Regions from separate parts of the Sphingomonas aliaeris genome, predicted to be linked through region 3. Evidence: predicted binding sites of a transcription regulator. Region 3 holds the regulator's gene; each other region holds the start of a gene.

The links. The regulator LexA, encoded in region 3, represses DNA repair genes until DNA is damaged. The targets are predictions, from matches to a motif close to GTTCCNCNCTTGTTCT.
Region 1: H5J25_RS08645 (ATP-dependent helicase) is a predicted target of LexA. The motif match lies at 4,445-4,460, and genes of this name have one in related genera.
Region 2: H5J25_RS19925 (ImuA family protein) is a predicted target of LexA. The motif match lies at 2,593-2,608, and genes of this name have one in related genera.

The regions. Positions count from the first base shown of each region.
Region 1 covers NZ_CP061035.1:1,824,506-1,831,922, reverse strand. The annotation lists gene H5J25_RS08665 (inorganic phosphate transporter) at 419-1,969, opposite strand; gene H5J25_RS08660 (nuclear transport factor 2 family protein) at 2,193-2,573, opposite strand; gene H5J25_RS08655 (aspartyl protease family protein) at 2,694-3,860, opposite strand; gene H5J25_RS08650 (GFA family protein) at 3,970-4,362, opposite strand; gene H5J25_RS08645 (ATP-dependent helicase) at 4,464-6,785, shown strand; gene H5J25_RS08640 (hypothetical protein) at 6,868-7,035, shown strand; gene H5J25_RS08635 (DUF2283 domain-containing protein) at 7,035-7,250, shown strand; gene H5J25_RS08630 (HigA family addiction module antitoxin) at 7,273-7,417, opposite strand, start outside.
Region 2 covers NZ_CP061037.1:41,055-48,471, forward strand. The annotation lists gene H5J25_RS19915 (error-prone DNA polymerase) at 1-115, opposite strand, end outside; gene H5J25_RS19920 (DNA polymerase Y family protein) at 112-1,563, opposite strand; gene H5J25_RS19925 (ImuA family protein) at 1,812-2,573, opposite strand; gene H5J25_RS19930 (DUF7146 domain-containing protein) at 2,738-3,670, opposite strand; gene H5J25_RS19935 (hypothetical protein) at 3,896-4,339, opposite strand; gene H5J25_RS19940 (single-stranded DNA-binding protein) at 4,559-4,882, opposite strand; gene H5J25_RS19945 (hypothetical protein) at 4,886-5,404, opposite strand; gene H5J25_RS19950 (muramidase) at 5,927-6,682, shown strand; gene H5J25_RS19955 (hypothetical protein) at 6,679-7,032, shown strand; gene H5J25_RS19960 (lytic transglycosylase domain-containing protein) at 7,029-7,417, shown strand, end outside.
Region 3 covers NZ_CP061035.1:1,643,539-1,650,955, reverse strand. The annotation lists gene H5J25_RS07810 (TonB-dependent receptor) at 1-1,303, opposite strand, end outside; gene H5J25_RS07805 (molybdopterin molybdotransferase MoeA) at 1,595-2,779, shown strand; gene lexA (transcriptional repressor LexA) at 2,835-3,509, shown strand; gene H5J25_RS07795 (ComEC/Rec2 family competence protein) at 3,400-5,661, opposite strand; gene gltX (glutamate--tRNA ligase) at 5,719-7,164, shown strand; gene H5J25_RS07785 (citrate synthase) at 7,193-7,417, shown strand, end outside.

The sequences.
Region 1 (7,417 bases), 180 kb from region 3:
ACCGGCTCGCCGGATGGCTTACCGCCAGCCTCAAACCACGGTCATCCCCGGATGACCCACCGCCAGCCTCAAAACCACCGTCATCCCCGCGAAGGCGGGGATCCATAACGGCTGCCGGTTCGAAAGGCGCCGTAACCTCGGTGACTATGGATTCCCGCCTGCGCGGGAATGACGATTGTCTGGGCTTATCCAAAGCAGGAACCACAGACCGCTCCGTCAAGCCGCTAGCGCCCTCCCCAACCCACCGTTCGTTTCGAGCGAAGTCGAGAAACCGCCCCACACGACCGTCCCCAAGTTTCTCAACTTCGCTCGAAACGAACGGTGGGGGTTATGCAGATAGAATTGAGGCCTCGTTCAAGTGCCGCTGCGAGAGAGCCTAGCCCCCGCGAGCCCCCGCACCCCCGGCTCGCAACCAACCCTACCAGCCGAACACCCGAACCGCCGTCAGCAACCCCCAATACAACCCGCCCGACAGCAGCATCGCCGCCGGCAGCGTCATCACCCAGGCCAGCGCCATGTTGCGGATCGTCCGCCCCTGCAGTCCCTGCCCGTTGGCGACCGACGAACCGGCCACGGCGGAGGTCAGGATATGCGTCGTGGACACTGGCAGGCCGAACCGCTCCGCCGCCAGGATCACGGAGGCCGCGACGATTTCCGCCGATGCGCCCATGCCGTAGGTCATGTGGCTCTTGCCGATCTTCTCGCCGACCGTGACCACGATCCGCTTCCAGCCGACCATCGTGCCCAACCCCAGTGCGAGCGCGACGCTGATTTTCACCCAGAGAGGAATGAACCGCGTGCCGCTTTCCAGCATCGTCTGATACGCCTCGATCCCCTTCAGTTCGGGCTCGGAAAAGTGCGCGCTGGCGGTCTTCGCCTTGGTCATCAGCCGCGTCGTATCCAGCACCAGATACATGTCGTTCCGCACGTTCGATGCGACGCCTGCGGGCACATTGCTCAGCGCGCCATAGCTGCCGACCCGCGCCGCCAGATCGCGCGACACCGTTTCCACCGCGCCATAGACGCGCGGATCGTCGACCGTCTTCGCCTGCAACGCCGTCGTCAGCACGCCGCGCGCCTCGGCCGGCGCGACATCCAGCCCGCCGGATTTGGCATCGAACGTCGCCGCCGCGCCGTTCGCCGCCTGAATGAAGGCCGGCGTCGCCGCGCTCGGCAGCGTGCGATTCAACGCATAGGCGGTCGGCGCGCACCCAATCAGGATCAGCATGATCAGCCCCATGCCCTTCTGCCCGTCATTCCCGCCATGCGCGAAGCTGACCGCGGTGCAGGTAAAGATCAGCAATGCGCGAATGCCCCTGGGCGGCGGCTCGCCCTCGACCGGCGGCGCATACAAAGCGGGCTTGCGCACCACGCGCTTCATCACAAAGAGGAAGATCAAAGCGGCGACGAAGCCGATCAGCGGCGCCATCCACAGCCCGGTCATCACCTTCTGCACCTGCGCCCAATCCAGCCCGGTTGTTCCCCCGGCCCCGCCGCCCGACAGCAACTGGTTCGCCACGCCCACGCCCAGGATCGATCCGATCAGCGTGTGGCTCGAACTGTTCGGCAGACCGACATACCAGGTCGCCAGATTCCACAGCACCGCGGCCAGCAGCAGCGAGAAGATCATCGCGAACCCGGCCGCGCTCCCCACGTTCAGGATCAGCGCCACCGGCAACAACGTGATGATCGAATAGGCCACCGCGCCCGACGACAGCATCACACCGAGAAAGTTGAAGAAGCCCGACCAGATCACCGCCAGATGCGCCGGCATCGCATTGGTGTAGATCACCGTCGCGACGGCGTTGGCGGTGTCGTGGAATCCGTTGACGAATTCGAACCCCAACGCGATCAGCAGCGCGAGGCCGAGAAAGGCGAACACGCCCAGCGCCAGGCTTTCGCCCACCTGCCGCGTGTCCACGAACACGCTGAACCCGGCATAGGCGAAGCCGCCGACCAAAGCGATCATGAACAGGATCCGCGCGGTCGGGGAGATCGGTCGATCGAACCCGCCATGCGCGGGGACTGTCGCCAACCCCGTCGGCGTGATTGGCACGGACGCAAACGCAGCGGGGGCCGGCTCTTCAGCCGCTATAACGTGTGTTGGCATGATGGCCCCGCCTTTGCCGGGCTACGTTACACGTTGATGACGGTTCCGTGACGATCGCGTGGCCGTCCCGCGCCGGTGCGTTTCACCCGTTGGTCAGGCGCGACGCCATCAGCGGCAGGATCGTGTTCAATGCCTTTAACGGCCGCATCATCACCTTGAACTCGGTGATCCGCCCATCCGCATCCCAACTGATCATGTCGATCCCGTCGATCTGGATCCCGTCGATCGACAGCATGAACTCCAGCACAGCCGATCGCTCCGCGCGCCATTCGCCCACATATCTGAAATCGGGTCGTTTCAGCACCAGCATCGCCGCGGTCAGATACCGCACTGTCAGCACGCGACCGATCTGCGGCGTATGCACGGCGGGCGAATGGAACACGCAATCCTCACCGATCAGCGCCTCCAGCGCCGCCGGGTCGCCGCTCTTCACATAGGCATGCCATCGATCCACTACGTCCATCCGCATCCTCCAGCCGATCCGATTTTGTGCCGGACCGTTAGCGCGCCTCGATGCAGAAAAATACCGCAGGAATTCCGGAAACCCGTCTGTCGGCCCGACTTCGCTACAGATACGGCTTCGCTACAGATACGGCGCCAGGGCGACTCGCACGGTCGCGGGCGTCCCGCCGCGGTCGATCTGCAAGCTGATCTCCGTCCCCGGCGGTCCGGACAGCGTGCGCAACAGCGCGGGAAACGGCGCGCCCGTGATGTGATCTCCGATCTTCAGCCCCGCCGCCGCCGCCGGACTGCCCGTCCCGACATCGGCGATCGTCACCTGGTCGCGCTCGCCGCTCAGCCACAGCCCCGACAGGCCGTAACGGTCCCTCAGCGGTTCCGGACTGGCATGTCTCTGCACCCACAACGCCCTGGCCTTCACTTCGGTCGACAGGTTGAACTGCCGCAGCACGCTCAGCCCGATGATCCCGTCCACGCCGTCGCGCGTCGTTCCGTTGCGCACCATGACCAGCGGGCGTTCGAACCGCGCGCCGCCGAATTCCACCACGTCGCTCCGAACCAGCCGCGCCAGATTGTCCTGTCCGCCGATCCCGCTGGGTCGCACCGGCGCATAAGGCCGCGTGTCGTTCCACAGATCCAGCTCGCGCGCCGATCGCCGGTTGATCGAAAAGCCCCCCGGCGCGCCGGTATCCAGCAGAAAGCGAAAACGCCGCCCATTGATCGTCGCGTCGCCGAACAGTTGCGACGATCCCGTCACGTCGGTCTTGATCGCGTCGCCGATGCGGAAGAACCCCGTCCGGTCCGGCCGCCCGCCCGGATAGGTCCGCCACTCGCCCTTCTCGATATCCAGGTCGCTGTCCGCGCCGGTCAGCATCCCCGCCGCCAATGCCCCGCGTATGTCCGGGCCGAACCCGCTGTCGCGACCGGCAAAGGCCACGCCACGCTGCCGGGCGCCGCCGCCGAACACCACGTCGCGCGCCAGATAGAGCGGCATCGTCACGGGCCCGCCGACTCCCGAGGCGACGAGTGACCGGCGCTGGTCCAGCTTCAACGATTTCGCCAGCACATCGTCGATGATGCTCACAACCGCGCCCGTATCCAGCATGAAGAGATAGGGTCCGGCACCCTGGATGGTCAGCGCCATCACCACCCGCCCGTCCATCAGCGCGACCCGGCTGACGATCGGGCGCGAGTCCTGCACCGCGCTCTCCGCCACCGCGGCGCGCGCCATACCGGTCGCCAGTGCCGCGCCACCCAGGCCGAGCGCTCGAACTACGTCACGGCGGTCCATCCACGATCTCCCCGGAACTAAGCACGGTCTTGTAATGGCCGATCCGCCGCGCACAACGCTCCGTCACGCGCATCCCTGCCCGGCCGAGCCGCGCCCGGGACGAAACCCGTTAGCTCGGATAGCGTGCGAACTTCGGCAGCGCCTCGAACTCGTCCATCCATTTCGCCGCATCCGCCGTCTGGATGCGCGCCTGCGGGGGCAGCGCCTCGATATCGTCCAGGCTCGCCGTCTGGATGTCGATCTTTCCCGGGAAAACCGTGTCGCTAAGGAAGAACAGACCCGTCCCGCACGTCGCGCAGAATTGCCGCTGCACGTCGCCCGACGAATTGTGGCTCGCCGGCGTTCCGGTGATCCTGACCGCCTCGATCGGGAACAAGGCCCAGCCCGTCAGGAACGCCCCCGACGACTGGCGGCATTCGTTGCATTCGCACAGCGCGCTATAATCGGGCGTCCCGTCCGCCTCGTATCGCACCGCGCCGCATCGGCATCCACCCGTCACCATTACCGGCCTCCTTAGCGTTGCCGCTTTGTTCCACACCCGGTTCGACTCCGCAATCCCCAATCCGCTTGCCCCCCGCGCCCGCGTTCCCTACCTGTTCACGAATGTCGCTCAGCCCAGTATCGCAGCAAGAACCGCCCTACATCAACGGGCTGAACCCGCCCCAGCGGGAGGCCGTGCTGACCACCGAAGGCCCGGTCCTCGTTCTCGCCGGCGCGGGCACGGGCAAGACCGCCGCGCTCACCGCCCGGCTCGCGCACCTGCTCTGGACGAAGCGCGTCTGGCCGTCCGAGATCCTCAGCGTCACCTTCACCAACAAGGCCGCGCGCGAGATGAAGCACCGCGTCCGCAACATCGTCGGCGACGTGGTGGAGGGCATGCCCTGGCTCGGCACGTTCCACGCGATCGGTGCGAAGATGCTCCGCCGCCACGCAGAACTCGTCGGCCTGCAATCCAACTTCACCATCCTCGACACAGACGATCAGATGCGGCTGCTGAAACAGCTCATCGTCGCTGCCGATATCGACGAGAAACGCTGGCCCGCGCGCCAGCTCGCCGGGGTGATCGACGGCTGGAAGAATAAGGGCCTCACGCCCGCCGACATCGATGCGGGCGAAAGCGAACTCTACGCCAACGGCCGCGGCGGCGAGATGTATGCCGACTACCAAACGCGCCTGATCGCGCTAAACGCCTGCGATTTCGGCGACCTGCTGCTCCACATGCTCGTCATCCTGAAGCGCGACCGCGAAGTGCTGGCCGAATATCAGCGCCGCTTCAAATACATCATGGTCGACGAATATCAGGACACGAACAGCGTCCAGTATCTCTGGCTCCGCCTGCTCGCACAGGAGCGCAAGAACATCTGCTGCGTCGGCGACGACGACCAGTCGATCTATTCCTGGCGTGGCGCACAGGTGGAGAACATCCTGAAATTCGAGAAGGACTTCCCCGGCGCGAAGGTCATCCGGCTCGAACAGAATTACCGCTCCACCCCGCATATCCTGGGCGCAGCCTCCGGCGTCATCGCCAACAATAGCGGGCGCCTCGGCAAGCAGCTCTGGACCGATCTCGACGTCGGCGACAAGGTCAAGGTCCTCGGCGTATGGGACGGGCCGGAGGAGGCGCGCCGCGTCGGTGACGAGATCGAGGGGACGCAGCGCGACGGCAAGTCGCTGGACGAGGTCGCGATCCTCGTCCGCGCGCAGCACCAGACCCGCGAGTTCGAGGACCGCTTCATCGCGATCGGCATGCCGTACCGCATCGTCGGCGGCTTCCGCTTCTACGAACGCGCCGAAATCCGCGACGCGCTCGCCTATCTCCGCGTCGTCGCGCAGCCGGCGGACGACCTCGCCTTCGAACGCATCGTCAACGTCCCCAAACGCGGCCTTGGCGACAAGGCGGTGCAGAAGGTCCACCAGCTCGCCCGCGCCGAGGGCATTCCGCTCACCACCGCCGCCGCGCGCATCCTCGACACCGACGAACTGACCGGCGCCGCCCGCCGCTCGCTCGGCAACCTCGTCGGCGACATGGCCAGATGGCGCAGCATGGCGGGCGAGATGCCGCACCCCGATCTCGCGCGCCAGATCCTCGACGAAAGCGGCTATACCGCCATGTACCAGGCGGAGAAATCCGCCGAAGCCGCCGGTCGCCTCGAAAACCTCACCGAACTCGTCCGCGCGATGGAGGAATATGAAAACCTCGGCGCGTTCCTCGAACATGTCAGCCTCGTCATGGATAACGAGAGCAATGCCGAGGACCCCAAGGTCACGATCATGACGATCCACGCCGCGAAGGGGCTGGAATATGACACCGTCTTCCTCGTCGGCTGGGAAGAAGGGCTGTTCCCCTCGCAACGCTCGCTGGACGAAGGCGGCCTCGCCAGCCTGGAGGAGGAGCGCCGCCTCGCCTACGTCGCGATCACCCGCGCCCGCCGCCGCGCGACGATCATCCACGCCGCTAACCGCCGCATCTACGGCCAGTGGACCAGCTCGATCCCCAGCCGCTTCGTCGGCGAACTCCCGCCCGAACATACCGATAGCGAGACGACCATGTCCGGCGGCGAAAGCCTGTGGCGCGCCAACTGGTCCGAACGCGCCGACCCCTTCGCCGATGTCGCGCGCGGCACCGGCCGAGGCCCCGGCTGGCAACGCGCCGCGGGCCTGTCCCCCGGCATAGACCCGGCCAAACCCGGCGGCGCCTTCACCAGCCGAACCTTCTCCCGCGAACCCTCGCGCGTCGTGGAGGCCCGAGCCAGCGCCGTCAGCCTCGGCAACAAGGGCCGCGACGACGTGAGCATCGGCATGCGCGTCTTCCACCAGAAGTTCGGCTACGGCGCGATCGCCGAAATCGAGGGAAACAAGCTGGAGATCGACTTCGAGACCGCAGGGCGGAAGCGGGTTATGGACAGCTTTGTTACGGTGGGGTGAGGGATTGAAGACGACGCGCTATTTCGAGGAACAGGTTCTCCGCAAGCGACCCTACATCAAGGTCGAATAGATCGAAACCGTCATGGCCGCCCCGCTGACCAGGATCGTTCAGGAAGACGGGCGCATCAGACTTTGGGCCGGTGTGGTAGACGACACCGGCAAAACCTATATCTTGCGTGTCGTGACGCTGGAAGACGGCGAGACGGTGCACAACGCCTTCTTCGACCGCAATTACCGCGAGGCCGAGTGATGAAGCTGCATTATTATCCCGAAACCGACAGTATCTACATCGAGCTGCGGACGGTGCCCGGTGCCGAAACACGAGAGGTCGCGGACGGCGTCAACATCGATCTCGACGCCGGCGGCAATATCGTCGGCATCGACATCGACCACGCCTCGACCAAACTGGACCTCGCGACGTTGGAAACCACGGCGTTGCCGCTGCGGGATTCGAAGGCGGCGTAAACGCAGCGCCTTCAAACTGGCACTAAGCCGCCACCCGCTCCACCTCGATCCCCGCCTCCCGCGCACGCACTTCCGCGAGGTCATGCGCCGCCTGCATCCGCATCAGCGTATCCGCGCTCAGACCGAACGCCTTCTCGAACCGGATCGCCATTTCAGCGGACCAACCC
Region 2 (7,417 bases), on a different replicon from region 3:
CGCCGAGCGCGGGGTAGCCGAGGAGCGCGGCAGCCGCGAACAGCTCCTCCGGGCTGGACGCGCCCCGGAGCAGCGAGAAGTGGGTGAGCATTTGCAGCTCGACATAGTCGGTCATGCGAACACGCCGTGGATCCACCAGCTGAGATCGCCGGTCGCCTCCACGACCGCATCGCCGCGGCGGAACACCCAGTAGCGGCCGCCGTGCTCGTCCTCGACGCGGTAATAGTCCCGCACCGCCCAGACCTCAGCATCGCGGCGCCACCACTCGCCATGGATGCGCTCGGGTCCGTCGCCGGCGATGATCGCGTGCGTCCGCCCCCGCCACTCGAAGCGACGCGGCGGTTGGTCGGGCAGCAGCGCGATCACCCGCGCCAGCGGCTCGGGACGCGCGAACAGGCGGATGGGACGTTGCCAGTCGGGCCATGTTCCGGGCACCATCACCGGGTCGGAGCGGGTGACGGCCCGTTCCGGCACATGGCTGTCGACGGGAGCGTGCCGGTAAACTGAACGCGCGCCAATCCGTCCGGCGACGACGTCGACCAGCCGGGCGGGATCGCGCACGAGCGTGTCGCCGGCGAGGACCGCGCCCAAGTCGACCGCATCGAGCGGCTCGGTATGCGGCGCGACAAGCCGGAACTGCTCCAGTCCCATGCCAGGATCGATCCGCTCGATGCGCAGCTTCATCAGGCGAAGAAGGTGCGAGACCTCGCGCGTCGGCCGGGACGTTCCGATCGCCACCACCTGCTCGCCACCGTCGACGCGCAGCCCGACGAGGCGCAGCGACCGGGCGCCGAGACCCCGCCGTTGAAGAACCTCGGCGAGATCCGCAAGCAGATCGGCCATGACCTGCTCGATTGCCTCCGCCGTGCCAATCGGTTCGAGCAGCCGCCGTTCGGCCATCGGCACCTCCGGGTCGTCACGCGGCGTGATCGGCTCGGCCACCGCGCCGAGCGCCTGATCGAGCCGCGTGATCGCCGCGAGACCGAGGCGCCTAGCCAGCGGCCCGCGTGCGACCGGCAGCAGGTCCGCAATCCGCTCGAAGCCGAACTTGCGCGCGGCTTCCAGCGCGGAGGGCGAGAGCCGTAGCGCAGCAACCGGCAGCGGCGCGATCGCGGCGGCCGTGCCCCCCGCCTCGACACGGATCAGATCCGCCCGCCCGTATCGCGCGAGGGCATGAGCGGCGCCGGGCGTCTCGGCGACCGCGACCCGTCCGGTGAAGCCCGCGCGACCGCAGAAAGCGAGCAGCCGCCGGCAGAAGCGCTCCTCGCCGCCGTGCAGGTGATCGCAGCCGGCGAGATCGAGCCACAGTCCGTCGTGCGGCGACACGGCGGCGATCGGCGACCAGCGCCGCACCGCGAGCAGCGCCAGCCGGTCGAGCAGCACGGCGTCGGCGGCGGGCTCCGCGGGGCGGAAGTCGAGATCGGACACGAGCGCCCGCGCGTGGGTGGCGGCCATGCCGACGTGGATGCCGAGACCGACCGCTGCCGGGCAGGCGGCAACCACCTCCTCGCGCCGACCGACCTTGTCGATCAGAGCCAACGGCGCGTGCGCGACGGCGGTCACGGGGATCAAAGCCACGGTTCGTGTCGACGCGCCGCGTCCTTTGAACGGGTGGTCCGCGGCTTCGGAGCGGCGCCCCTAGCTCGCGCATCGGCGGCCGCGCGTGCGTGGGTAGCGCCGCGATGTCGGCTTCCACGTCGGAACGGGTCGGCATGCTGCGCGCCCAACGCGCGCCCGGCCGCCAGCCGCCGCCGCGCGGGACGGAGCATGCGCCCGGATCGTCGTCGACGGGGAGTTCGAGCGGCGCGCGGTCAGGCTGCCGCGACGCGGACCGTTCCTGCCGTCTCAACCGCTCGACGGCCAAGTGCGGCAGGAACAGCGAGACGACCCGTCCCATCGCTACCCTCCACGATCAGGGAAAAAGGTTCGCCCCCGCGCTGACGGGCGAGTTCGACAAGCCAGCGCGACCGTCCGACGCCCGCGACGCCGAGCCCTGCCGACGGTGCGCTGCCGACCCGCCAGCGCGTCCACGCCGCGGACGGCTCATCCAGCGGATCACGCTCCCGAGATCGCCTGCGTCGAAGCAGCAGCACCGGCATATCGGCATCGGCAGCCACGAGCTGCAGCCGCCTGGTGGCGACCATCGACACCTTGCCGACCTCCGCGACGATGGCCGAGGGCGTGCCATCGCGCACCGCATCCTCGACGACGGCGAGCAGCGCCGCGTCGTCATGGGGTTGCGCGTGGAGAACGTTCGCCGCCGGCAGTCCCGCTTGCGCCAGTCCAGGCGCATAAAGATCGGTGCGACAGCTCGCCCACAGCACGGGTCCTCCCAGGGCCGCCGCCTCCCGCGCGGCGATGCCGGCCAGGAAGAGCGTCACCGCCGCGTCGTCGGCCAGCGAAGCGCTGAGCGCCGTCGCCTCGTGCAATGCACCTGCCCGAAGCCCCCCTCCCCCGAGTCGCTGATCGAGCTGCTCGATGCCGAACGGCAGGACGCGGTAATCGGTGATCGGCGTCGCGATCGTCCGCAGCTGAGCTATGGTCGCGGGTAGATGTTGGATAGCGGCAGGCATGGTAATCTAGACTCGGGCTGTTCCCTTTATGTTCCAGCGTTGAGTCTGATTGGTCAAGTCGCAAACGGACTCTGGCGCAGCAAGTCGTCGCTGAAGATTGCCAATGTGTCCGAGCGGAGCGAACGGTTACAGCGGAGCGCTGGTCTAGGCGGGCGCCTGTTGCTTCAATTCCGCATCTCCATCGTCGGATTGCTTGCGAGCCGCAGACGTGCTCGCCACGCATCGTTCCAGTCGTCTTGGTTTTCCGGCACCCGGCTGACGAGCTCGCGACCGTTCGCGGTCAGGTGTTCACGCGCTTTCTCCAGCAGTCGCTCCGCGGCTCGGCCTCGATCACCGTAGACGATGACACGCCGCACCTTTTCAGGGATCGCAACGAAGGCAAGCCGCTCAACGCCGCCGAGCGCCCATGTCGGTGTACCGAACCACGCCATCGCCGAAAGCGCGTCCTCGACACCCTCCGCAAGACCGAGTTCATCCGTCGCCGGAGCCAGTCGGATCGCAGCTACCCCGAGCGGACCCAAGGCGGCCTTTGGCTTGGGGATCGGCTTCTGCAGCACGTTTGTCGGGTGGAGAAAGGTTCGCTGGACAGCGACGATGCCGAGATCGCTTTCGACAGCCGCGATAAGCGCGGGCATGACCCGTCTGGCGCTGCCGGCGCCCAAGATGGTTTCCGGGTTGAAGCGCAAGGCCTTCGAAAAGGGCGGCGAAAGCCCCCGAGCCCTAAGGTACTCCTCGGCAAGCGTGCCGCCGATCGGCCGGCTTGCTCGCCACAGGCGAACAGCCAACGCCCCCATGTCACGCTTGGGCTTGTCTGTCGGCATCACGACGGCGCTGCGATCGTGAAGCCGTTTGCGCTGAAGGGCCTTCATGACCTCGATGGGCGTACAGCCAGCGAAACAGTGGAAGAGGATCGCCGTATCGCCGAGCCGGACGGAGAGGCTCGGTGTTGAATCATCATGTGCGGGACAGCGGCACTCGCCGCGCGTTCCGTGCCACACCCCGCCGAGCTGCTCGACGATGGCCTGAGCGCGAGACGAGGCATCAAGCGGAAGTCGCGCCATCGCCATTGTTCCGTGGGTTTGGTGGAAATCGAGCAATGGAGCCTCCGGACAGTACCAAACATCCAGACGGCAACCTCCCCTCTCCTGCCGAGCGCAGGCTGACGAGACACGAGGAAACAAGATGGTTGCTGGTGCCCTGCTGAAGAACGAGGGCGCCGTTGCGGTCCGCCCTCCCCCGACTCCACTGGTTGGAACACAAACTACTCGAAAGCACGAACGGGCGGTGCGCGCATTTCGGAAGCGGCCACAGTCGAAGCGACGTTAGGTGTAGCGGCCGGTAAAAAGGTCGCCCAGCGCACGCCGACGAAAGGCATTCCACCATCGACGTCGACGATGTTCCGGAGCGTCGTGGATCATATGGCACCGGGGGCACAGCGCAGCGAGGTTGCGCCATCGCGGTCCGCTGAACGTCGGGTCGTGGTTGAGGTGAGCGGTAGCGAGATAGACGGGTCTGCGGGTCATGCGGATCGCATCGAGCGGAACGAACGAGGGTGGCTGTCGGAGCCGCCGACCGGTACCGTCGCGCCAGGCGCGAATCTCGGCGTCCCACCACACCCCTGCCGTGCCAGCGAGCTGCGCGACGCGACGGCCATGAGGTCGCTGGCAGTGCTCGCAACGCCCGCCCGCACGCTTGAAGCGGACGATCCTGCTGATCTCGGGCCAATCGATCGGATATAGCCAACGATGTTCCGGACGGATCGGCATGAGGAGACTCTGAGTCATCCGACATCGGAACGAAAGGAGAAAGTTGCCTGTATGATGAGGATGAGATCATTATTCGGCTGTCCGCAACAAATGCGGGCTTCACGCCGCTCGCGGAGAGCGCGCCGCTGAAGTGGGCGATTTGGTCCGCCAGAACGGCATGCGGTAGCGATAGCGGGGAGACGGTACCTATACGGTTCCGAAAGCCGCTCACGGTCATGGTCAACTTTCCTCGCCGTCGCTCTTCGCGAGCACCGAAAACGTGTCGGCGATCAGCTCCGTGCGGTACGAGACGTCATTGGCTTCACCATGGCTGCGCTCCCGGACGCGGCCGGTGACGTGCACCAGGTCTCCTTTCGCTGCCGCTTCGGTCTGCTGCGCTACATTCGAGAAGCAGACGACACTGTTCCAATAAGTGTCTTTCTTCCAATCGTCTCCATCTCGACGATTGTAGTTGGCGGCGACGCTGACATAGGTCACCCGCTCACGGGTCGTGATTTTCCCGATCCTCCCGATGATACGGAATTCGGCGATATTCTGTGGCATCGATCACTCCTTTTTCTGGAAGTCGAAATCGTCGGCAGATGCGACGCGCGACGGATCGGATAGGGTTTCGTGGGAGCGGAAATGGTACCGCGCCACGTTCTCGCGCGTCGCATAGGTGGCATAGGCCTGCGTCCAGTCACGGCTTATCGCCTGCTGTGCGGTCCGCAGCGGTAGGCGGTGTTCGCACACCAATCGCCACAAGACGTAGGCGAGCTTGTTCTTGTCGGCGGCATTGGCCCGCCCCCGGCGGGGCTGAAGCCAGAGATTGCGCCTGTCGAAGGGCGCGCCGCCGATGGAGATCGGGATTAGATGGTCGAGTTCGTAGTCGGCCATGCGCTGCCCGGGATATTGAAGATTCATCAGGCGCCGCTTGAACGGAGCAGAGATCCCGAGCGCTGGCCGGGCCCTGCCGGCATAGCCAGGGCGACAAACGGTCGTATCAATCGTCGCCTGTGTAATAGCGGGATCGATTGCTCCCGGTGTCTGCGGCGGCGGGAGGATGTTGCCGTGGTTCGGCTGCAAAATGGGGTCGCGAAAGGCTGCAGCGAGGCCGATTACCGCGGCGCAGAACCGAGCGTCGCTCGCGCTTGGGCAGGATTGGCCATTCGGACCTGTCGCAACGCTCCGAAAGGCTAATGATCCATGCCAGTGTGCGACCGCCACGATGAAGAAAAGCCCGCCTAATAGCGCACGGAACCTCATCTGCGATTTTCCGGTATGGTCACCTCGAACTCACGGAACATGGCTCGCACGGTCTCGACCTCGTCATGACGTGTCGTCTTCGGCTTTGAAGCAGGATCGCCTTCATCCAATTATTGAGCGGCATAGAATGGCGAAGCGACCTAGGGCAAGGCAAGACTTCATCCGCTCCAGATCCCCCTTTAATCCACTCCAAGATAGACATTGTTGCCACGTCCGCCATTACCTAAGCTGTTAATATGGATGCCCATTTCGTTTCTTGGCTGTCCGTTCCGAGTGGTCAATGGCGGGACATCATCAGTGCTTCCGGCGAGTATTGCAGCGAAGGCGATACAACTCTGTGCGATGGGGCTAAACGCAGCCGGAGCGCCGGAGCCGTTTGCGATCGAAGTTCGTACGGGTGCGGTCCTTACCCGGGCGCCCGCCAACCAAGCCGAGGCGGAGGCAACGGTCCGCGACCTGCTCGCGCTCGGCGCTGACTTCGAGGCCGGTCCGCTTCGCATCAACGGTCGGGATTTCTCGACCTTCGCGATCACTCCGGCATCGGTTTTCAACCCGTGCGCGCTGGCGCACACCGGCGAAGCGAGTGACCGCATCGTCGATAACGGCGGCGCCACGGTCTCGAGCGTCAGCGCTTTGCTGCGTCGGACCTTCGATGCCCGCATCACCAATACGATCCGGCCCATGAACGCGAGCTACGGTGCTCGCTATAGCTGGCACAAGTTCGGCCAAGCGATCGACTTCGTGCCTGCGGCCGGCGTCGGCTCGATCACCCGTGCGCAGCTCAGGTCAGTGATGGAAGCGAGCGGCTTCCAGGTCATCGAACTCCTCGGGCCGGGCGACCGCGGCCATTCAAACCACTGGCACCTCGCATTCGCTCGTCCGGGGCAGGTCATCGATCAGCCTCGCCAGGTCGAGGACGATGAGGATTGGATGATCAATGTCGCCGGTGCCGGGCCCGGTGCCGCTCGCGTGCTCGAGGAGGGCGCGGCACCAGCTCTTACGGCAGGGCCGGGCTTTCAGACCGCTGCAACGGCGCCTCCGCAGTGGGACGTCTTCGCAGCGGCCGAATGGCGCGCAAACCAGCGAGGTGGTTCATGATCCGACAGGCTTTGAGGAAGCTCGCGGGAGTGGCGGGCGCTCTCGGGTTCCCGATCGCAGGCGTGTTGGCACTCGCGGTTCCGCAGCCTGCGTACGCATCAGATTGGGGATGCCAGGTGATCCTGTGTCTCGCTACGCCGGGATCGCCCACAACCTATGCCGCGTGCGTGCCTCCAATCACGAAGTTATGGAACGTCCTTGCCCTAGGCGGCTCGTTCCCGACCTGCACCGGCGTTGGCATCCGCACGAGGTCGGTCAAGCACGGCTATGACCTGACGATCACGCAAGCAGATGGCTCGGCGTCACGCTACGCGCTCGACACGCGGACCCAGACGGTGCTCCCACAGTGATCTACGACGTGCCCGCCATCGTCGCGTTGGCGAAAGCGTGCGCACCTGCGGTCGCAACTGAGGCGGTCGTTCCCCTGGTCCTGACGGAAAGCGGCGGCGATCCTCTGCAGATCAATGTGAACAAGGGTCCGCGGGTCCGTGCTCGGTCGAGCACAGAGGGCGCAGCCATCGTGCGGCGCTACATGGCGGCCGGATATACCGTCGACATCGGCCTTGCGCAGATCAACTCGGCCAATCTCTCTCGTCTAGGTGTGACGGTCGAGCAGGCGTTCGACCCGTGCACCAACATCAGTCTCGCTTCCAGCGTCCTACAAGCCAACTTCGACGCTGCGAGCCGCTACTATGACGGGCTCGACGCAATCTCAGCGACCTACTCGCTCTACAA
Region 3 (7,417 bases):
CGTCGCGAAGCTGGACGAAATTGCGCGCATTATAGGCCGTGTTCGTCGGCAGAAGCAGCGACGCACGTTGCTGGAACTCGGTCAGGTCGCGCTGGTCGAAGTAAAAACCCCCGATCTGCCACCGGAAGGCGCCGGTGCCGTTGCTGGCAAGGCGGACCTCCTGCGTCCACTGGTCGAGATCGCGGATACGGCCCTGGCTCTGGCCGGGATTGCCGAAGCCGGGGAAGTTGACCGCGGCACCGCCATCCGTGTCGCCACGGCTGTAACCCTTGGTCGTCTCATAGGCGGTGATCGAGTTCAACGTCACGCCGCCGAAATCCCATGCGGCATTCACCGATGCGCCATACGTCTTGTACGCCTGCGGGTTGCCGACGGCTTCGTCGAGCGATACGCTGTCGCGCGGCTCGCGCTGTACGTTGTTCGATCCGCGAACGAGCGCCGCGCGGTGGAAGATCGTCGACGTGCCCTTGTAATCGCGCGCATGGCCGGAAACGTTGATCGACAAGTCGCTGGTCGGCGTGAACAGCAATTGCAGCCGCACGTCCTTCTCGTCGAACCCGCCGAGCGCGTTCTTACCGCCCCGCGTGCCGTCCGGGCCGGTGCCGTCGAAGGTGTTGTCGACCCAGTCGTCGCGATGCTGGTACAAACCGGAGATGCGGAAAGCGAGCGTGTCGGCGATGATCGGCCCGCCCACGCCGACATCGGCCGTCACCGTGTTGAAGCTGCCATAGGATGCCGATCCGCGGCCCTGGAACACCTGGCTCGGGCGGATCGTGTCGAACTTGATGATGCCTGCAGTCGTGTTGCGGCCGAACAGCGACCCCTGCGGCCCGCGCAGCACCTCCACCTGGTTGACGTCGAACACCGGGTTCGACTTCAGCACGACATGTTCGAGCACGACATCGTCCTGGATGATCGACACCGGCTGCGATGCGCCGAGGTAGAAATCGATATTGCCGAGACCACGAATGTAGAAACGCGGGAAGATGCGTCCGGTCGTGCTTTCGGCATATAGGCCGGGCACGCGACCGGCGAGCGACAGGATGTCCTCGCCGCCCGACTGGATCGTACGCAGCGCTTCGCCCCCGACGACCGCGACCGATACCGGCACGCGCTGCAGGTTCTCGCTACGGCGCTCCGCGGTCACGACGATCTCGCCGATTTCCTCGCCCGCGCCGTCGCCTGAAGTCTGCGCGACGGGTGCCGCCCCCGCGTCCTGCGCAAAGGCCGCTGCCGGGATCATCATCGCGCCGATTGCCGTGCCGACCAGCAAGGCGGATTTCGCGAAAGTCGTGTTCAACATCATGTGTCCTTGGATAAAAATTCGATTCGACCGCGTCCTTCACGTGCGGCGACGGGCTTCCCGGTAAATCCGGATGCCCTCGTCTCGTCACATGCTTTCGGCCGATCCCCGCCCGCGACCGGCGCCTATGATCCGATTGAGACCGAATCGTGACACCGGTCGTTCCGGCTTGCGAATTGCCGCGGTGTGTGACGTCTTGGACACACTTCAGAAACAATTGATCGCAGGGTCTTAGCCTGTTTTCCGAACACCCCCTGTCGCCACGACTAGGTTCGTGACACTGGTTCATCGATGCACCCCACCCTCCTCCCCGTTGCCGAAGCCCAGACGCGGCTGTTCGCGCTCGCCCGCCCGCTCTCGACCGAAACCGTGCCGTTGGCCGGGGCCGCGGGGCGCTGGACCGCGGAGGCCGTGGACGCGAACCGTACGCAGCCGGACAGCGATCTCTCCGCAATGGACGGATACGCCATCCGTCATGCGGACCTGCCAGGGCCATTCGCGCTGATCGGCGAGAGCGCCGCGGGGCACGCCTTCAGCGGCACCGTCGGGCTGGGGCAGACCACCCGCATCTTCACGGGGGCCGCGATGCCCGGCGGGACCGATTGCGTCCTTGTACAGGAAGATGCGGAACGCCAAGATCTCACGATCCGGCTGTCAGGCGAAGGACCGCCGCGCGTCGGCAGCAACGTCCGCCCGCGCGGGCTGGATTTCTCGACCGGTGACGCCCTGATCGAGAAGGGCCAACGCCTCACACCGGCCGGCCTCGCCCTCGCCGCGATCGCCGGACACGCGACCCTGCCCGTCGCGCGCCGCCTGACGGTCGCGATCGCCGCGACCGGCGACGAGCTCGCGCCGCCCGGCACGCAGGACCCGGGCAAGTTGCCCGAAACCAACGGCCTCATGATCGCCGCGATGCTTCGCGACTTGCCGGTCGAGATCGTCGACCTCGGCATCATACCGGACGACCTGCCGACGATGACTGCCGCCTTCGCCGCCGTCCGCGCCGACATATTGGTCACGACGGGCGGCGCGTCGGTCGGCGATCACGACCTCGTCCGCCCGGCGCTGTCGGCGGCAGGCGGGTCGATCGATTTCTGGCGCATCGCCTTGCGTCCGGGCAAGCCGATGATGGCCGGGCGGCTGGGCGATGCCGTCGTCCTGGGCCTGCCGGGCAATCCGGTCTCCGCATTCGTGACCGCGCACCTGTTCCTTCGCCCGCTGATCGCCGCCATGTCCGGCGCGACCGATCCGCTGCCGCGGCCCTTCCCCGCACGGCTCGGCGAACCGATCCGCGCGAACGACCACCGGCAGGACTATCTGCGCGCCGAATTGCGTGACGGACTGGTCTTCGCATCGACGGTGCAGGACAGTTCGATGCTGCGGACGCTCGCCCGCGCGAACTGCCTTCTCGTCCGCGATCCGCATGCGGCGGCCGGCCAGATCGGCGATGCGGTGGAGATCCTGCCGATCGCTTGACTTCCCTACAAGTGTTCCATAAAAGTTCCGCGTCTGTTCTGACGGAGGAACGCGAATGCTCACGCGTAAGCAGCATGAACTTATCTGCTTCATCAACGATCGGCTCGAGGAGTCCGGTGTCTCGCCCTCGTTCGAGGAGATGAAGGAGGCGCTCGATCTGAAGTCGAAGTCCGGCGTCCACCGCCTGATCAGCGCTCTGGAGGAACGCAAGTTCATCCGCCGCTTGCCGAACCGCGCCCGCGCGCTCGAGGTATTGAAGATGCCGGAGCGCGGCGAGGTCACCGCAAAGGTCAAGCTGGAAACAGCCGAGCCGTCGAACCTCCGTCCGCTGCCGCAGCCCGCTAACGACGTGATCGAAATCCCGCTGCACGGCCGGATCGCCGCCGGTGTGCCGATCGAGGCATTCGAGGGCAGCGCGATGCTGGCCGTGCCTGCCGCCCTGCTCGGCGGCGGCGAGCATTATGCGCTGGAGGTTTCGGGGGATTCGATGGTCGAGGCCGGGATTCTCGACGGCGACTATGCGCTGATCCGCCGTGCCGACACCGCGCGTGACGGCGAGATCGTCGTCGCTTTGATCGAGGATAGCGAGGCGACGCTGAAATACTTCCGCCGCGAAGGCGCTATGATCCGGCTGGATCCCGCAAACCGCGCCTATGATCCGCAGCGTTACGCCCCGCAGCAGGTTCGCGTGCAGGGTAAGCTCGCCGGTCTGCTCCGCCGCTATGTCTGAAATCCTGCGCTCCGGGGACCGGTATCCGCCACGGATGCCGGTCCCCGGTTTGCATCACCGTGACGACCTTTTGCCGCGACAGGGTGATCGCGACCCCACCCGTTTCCGAAAGCGCTGGCCGGTCCAGCTTCAGCCATCGGGGTTTGCACGGTCCCGGCAAGCGCCGTTCGCTGACCACGATGTCCGCCGTCGCGCAGGCCGCGACAAGCTCCTGCACCGGCATCAGGTAGATGCTGCGAGTTGCGAGTATCCGCCATGTGCGGCCTCCCGCCGTCCGGTCGATCGCGCATAGGTCCCGGTTGCATCGCGCATCCCGCTGTTCCGACAGGAGAAGCGGCACGCCATCCATGCCGCCATTCTCGGCCAACATGCTCGACGTATAGTCGCCGGCCCGGTCTCGCAACATGGCCAGCCCGCCGTTCGTCATGCGCACCGCAAGATGTCGCCCGTCGCCCGTGACCAGAAGATCCGGCGCCGGTGTCGCCAGCGCCCAGACGAGCCCCGCCCCAAGCGGTATCACGCCCAGACGCCGCCACCGCGTCCGCCACAATGCGATCCACAATCCACCGATCACCATCGCGGCAAACGCCCCGCCCGGCATCGCCGGAAGTGCGGCAACCGAACCCGGCGCTTCAGCGGTCGTCCGCGCGATCCACAGCAACACGGCCAATGCCTTGCCCGTCAGCCACCAGAACGGTGCGCCAAGACCAACCGCATCGAACGCAAGGGCGAGCGCTTCGAGCGGCATGATGACGAACGTCGTCAGCGGGATCGCCACGATATTCGCCGCCACGCCGTACAATCCCGCCTTGTGGAAATGGTACAGGCCAATCGGCAGCAACGCGATCTCGACCGCGAGCCCTGTCACCACCAGCGCCCCGATCGCGCGCGCGAACCGTCTCCATCGCGCCTCTTCGCGCGCGGATATCAACGCCTTCACCCCCGGATGCTCGTTCAGAGCGACGATCGCGGTGATCGCGGCGAACGACAATTGGAAGCTCGGCCCCGCCAGCGCTTCCGGCCACATCAGCAGCACGACGACGGCTCCCGCCGCGATCAGCCGCAGCGTCATCGCCTCCCGCCCCATCGCCAGCGCAACCAGCACCAGCAACGCCGCGACGCACGACCGGATCGTCGGCACCTGCGATCCGGTCAGCAACGTATAGCCGATCGCCGCCCCTGCCCCGGCCGCCGCGGCGATCAACGGCAGCCTGAACCGCAAGGCGAGCCAGGGGCTGAGTGCCAGCAGGCGCAGGACGATCATCATCGTCGCCGCCACCACCGCCGTGATATGCAAGCCGCTGACCGACAACAGGTGCGCCAGCCCGGAGCGGCGCATTGTCTCCGCGTCCGCCTCCGAGATCGCGCCCTCGTCCCCTGTCGCCAGTGCGCTCGCGATCCCGCCTGCGCTTCCGCCGAGACTGTGCTCAATATGCTCCGACAGCCGCTGCCTGAGTCCCGGACCATTGCTGTCACCGCCCGAGAGTATGCGAACCGGTGCGAACCCGCGCCCGGTGCCACTGATCCGGTCGAACCACGCCACGCGGGCATAATCATAGGCGCCCGGCACGGCGGGTTGCGGCGGCGGCATCAATCGCGCCCTCAATGCGATGATCGAACCGGTCGAAAGACCCGCGGGGACATCGGCCAGTGCCAGATTGACCCGAATAAACGCGGGCAACACTGTCAACCGGGCGCGGACACGCGAACCGCTCGCGCCCGCATCGATCACCCGCGTCGGTGCCAGCCGCAATCGCACCAGTTCGCGCGCCGGAAGCGGCTCCAGCCGTTCCACTTTCGCTTCGAACGCCACGATCGTCGGCCGCGTCAGAACAGCGCCGCCCGCCCTTTCCGCGCGCGCCCACACCGACGCCAGCCCGATTAGAAACGCCAGTGCCGCGATGAGGACCGCGCGCGATGCACGATCGCCCCGCCCGATCGCCGCCGCGCCCAATGCCACCGCGCCCGCCAGCAACATCGCGACGATCCACGCGGCTTCATCGGGCAAAAGGAACCACGCCGCGATCCCCGCGCCCAGCATCACCGGCAGCCACAGGATCAACTGGTCCCGTTCCGCCTCCAGCCAATCCGCAACGCTGCGGCGCCGTGGAACCCGATGACGCGCGACGATTTGAAGCGGCCATGGTCGCATGCTAGGGGGCTGTGCGGCTGTACTGGCCATCACATTCAAGTCTGGGAGCAAGCGCGGTTGGGCGCAACACAAGAAGCAGGGGCCGCCGATCTGGCGACGCCCCCGGCCAAGAAGGTCGTCACCCGGTTTGCGCCTTCGCCGACCGGTTTCCTGCATATCGGCGGGGCCCGTACGGCGCTGTTCAACTGGCTGTACGCTCGGCACACCGGCGGCGATTTTCTGTTGCGGATCGAGGATACGGATCGCGCGCGCTCGACCCAGCCTGCGATCGACGCGATCCTCGATTCGATGTCGTGGCTCGGTCTCGATTGGGATGGCGAGACGGTCTATCAGTTCGCCCGTGCCACGCGTCATGCGGAGGTCGCCAACGAGCTTCTGGCCGCCGGCAACGCCTATAAATGCTATGCCACGCCCGAGGAACTGACGGCGCTGCGTGAGTCGCAAAAGGCCGCCAAGCAGCCGATGCGCTACGACGGCCGATGGCGCGATCGTGCGCCCGAGGACGCACCCGAAGGTGCGCCTTTCGTCGTCCGCATCAAGGCCCCGAAGGACGGTGCCACGACGATCGACGACAAGGTGCAGGGTCCGGTTACGGTCCAGAATGCCGAACTGGACGATTTCGTCCTGCTGCGTTCGGACGGAACGCCGACCTATATGCTCGCGGTCGTCGTCGACGATCATGACATGGGCGTGACGCACGTCATTCGCGGCGACGATCATCTGAACAACGCGTTTCGTCAGCTTGCGGTCATTCGCGGCATGGGCTGGGAAGAACCGGTCTACGCGCACATTCCGCTGATTCACGGCACGGACGGCGCGAAACTGAGCAAGCGTCACGGCGCGGTCGGGGTCGATTCGTACCGCGACGAACTCGGCATCCTGCCGGAGGCGCTCGGCAACTATCTGCTCCGGCTCGGCTGGGGCCACGGCGATGACGAAGTGATCAGCCGCGACCAGGCGATCGAGTGGTTCGATCTGCCGGGCGTCGGCAAATCGCCGTCTCGCTTCGACCTGAAAAAGCTGGAGAACCTCAACGGCCAGTATATTCGCGAAGCCGATGACGCCCGGCTGGCCGATCTCGTCGCAGGCAAGCTGGACCCCGCGCCTTCGCAGGCGCAGCACGACCTGCTCGTCCGGGCGATGCCGTCGCTGAAGCCCCGCGCGGCGAACCTCAACGAACTGGCCGCCGCTACCGCCTTCCTGTTTGCGGTACGGCCTCTTCCGATCGATCCGGCGGCGGCCGATCTCATAACGGGCAGCGCGCCCGCCATTCTCGCAACTGCACACAGCGCGCTTGACGCGCTGGACGGCTGGGATACGGAGAAACTCGAAGACGCGGTTCGGCATGTTGCCGAACAATCCGGGGTCAAACTCGGCCAGGTTGCGCAGCCCCTGCGGGTCGCTCTGACTGGCAAGAAGACCTCGCCGGGAATTTTCGATGTGCTCGTATTGCTCGGGCGCGAGGAAAGCCTGGCCCGGATCGCCGATCACATGAACGCCTGAACGGGCCCCGCGAGGAAAAGGACGTAGTATGAGCGACACCGCAAAGCTGCCCGCAACCCTGAATGTCGAAGGCAAGGACATCGACTGCGCAGTCATGTCCGGCACCGTCGGCCCCGACGTTATCGACATCCGCAAACTGTATGCCCAGACGGGCAAGTTCACCTACGATCCGGGATTCACCTCGACCGCGTCGTGCGACAGCGCGATCACCTATATCGATGGCGACGAAGGCGTTCTGCTGCACCGCGGCTAT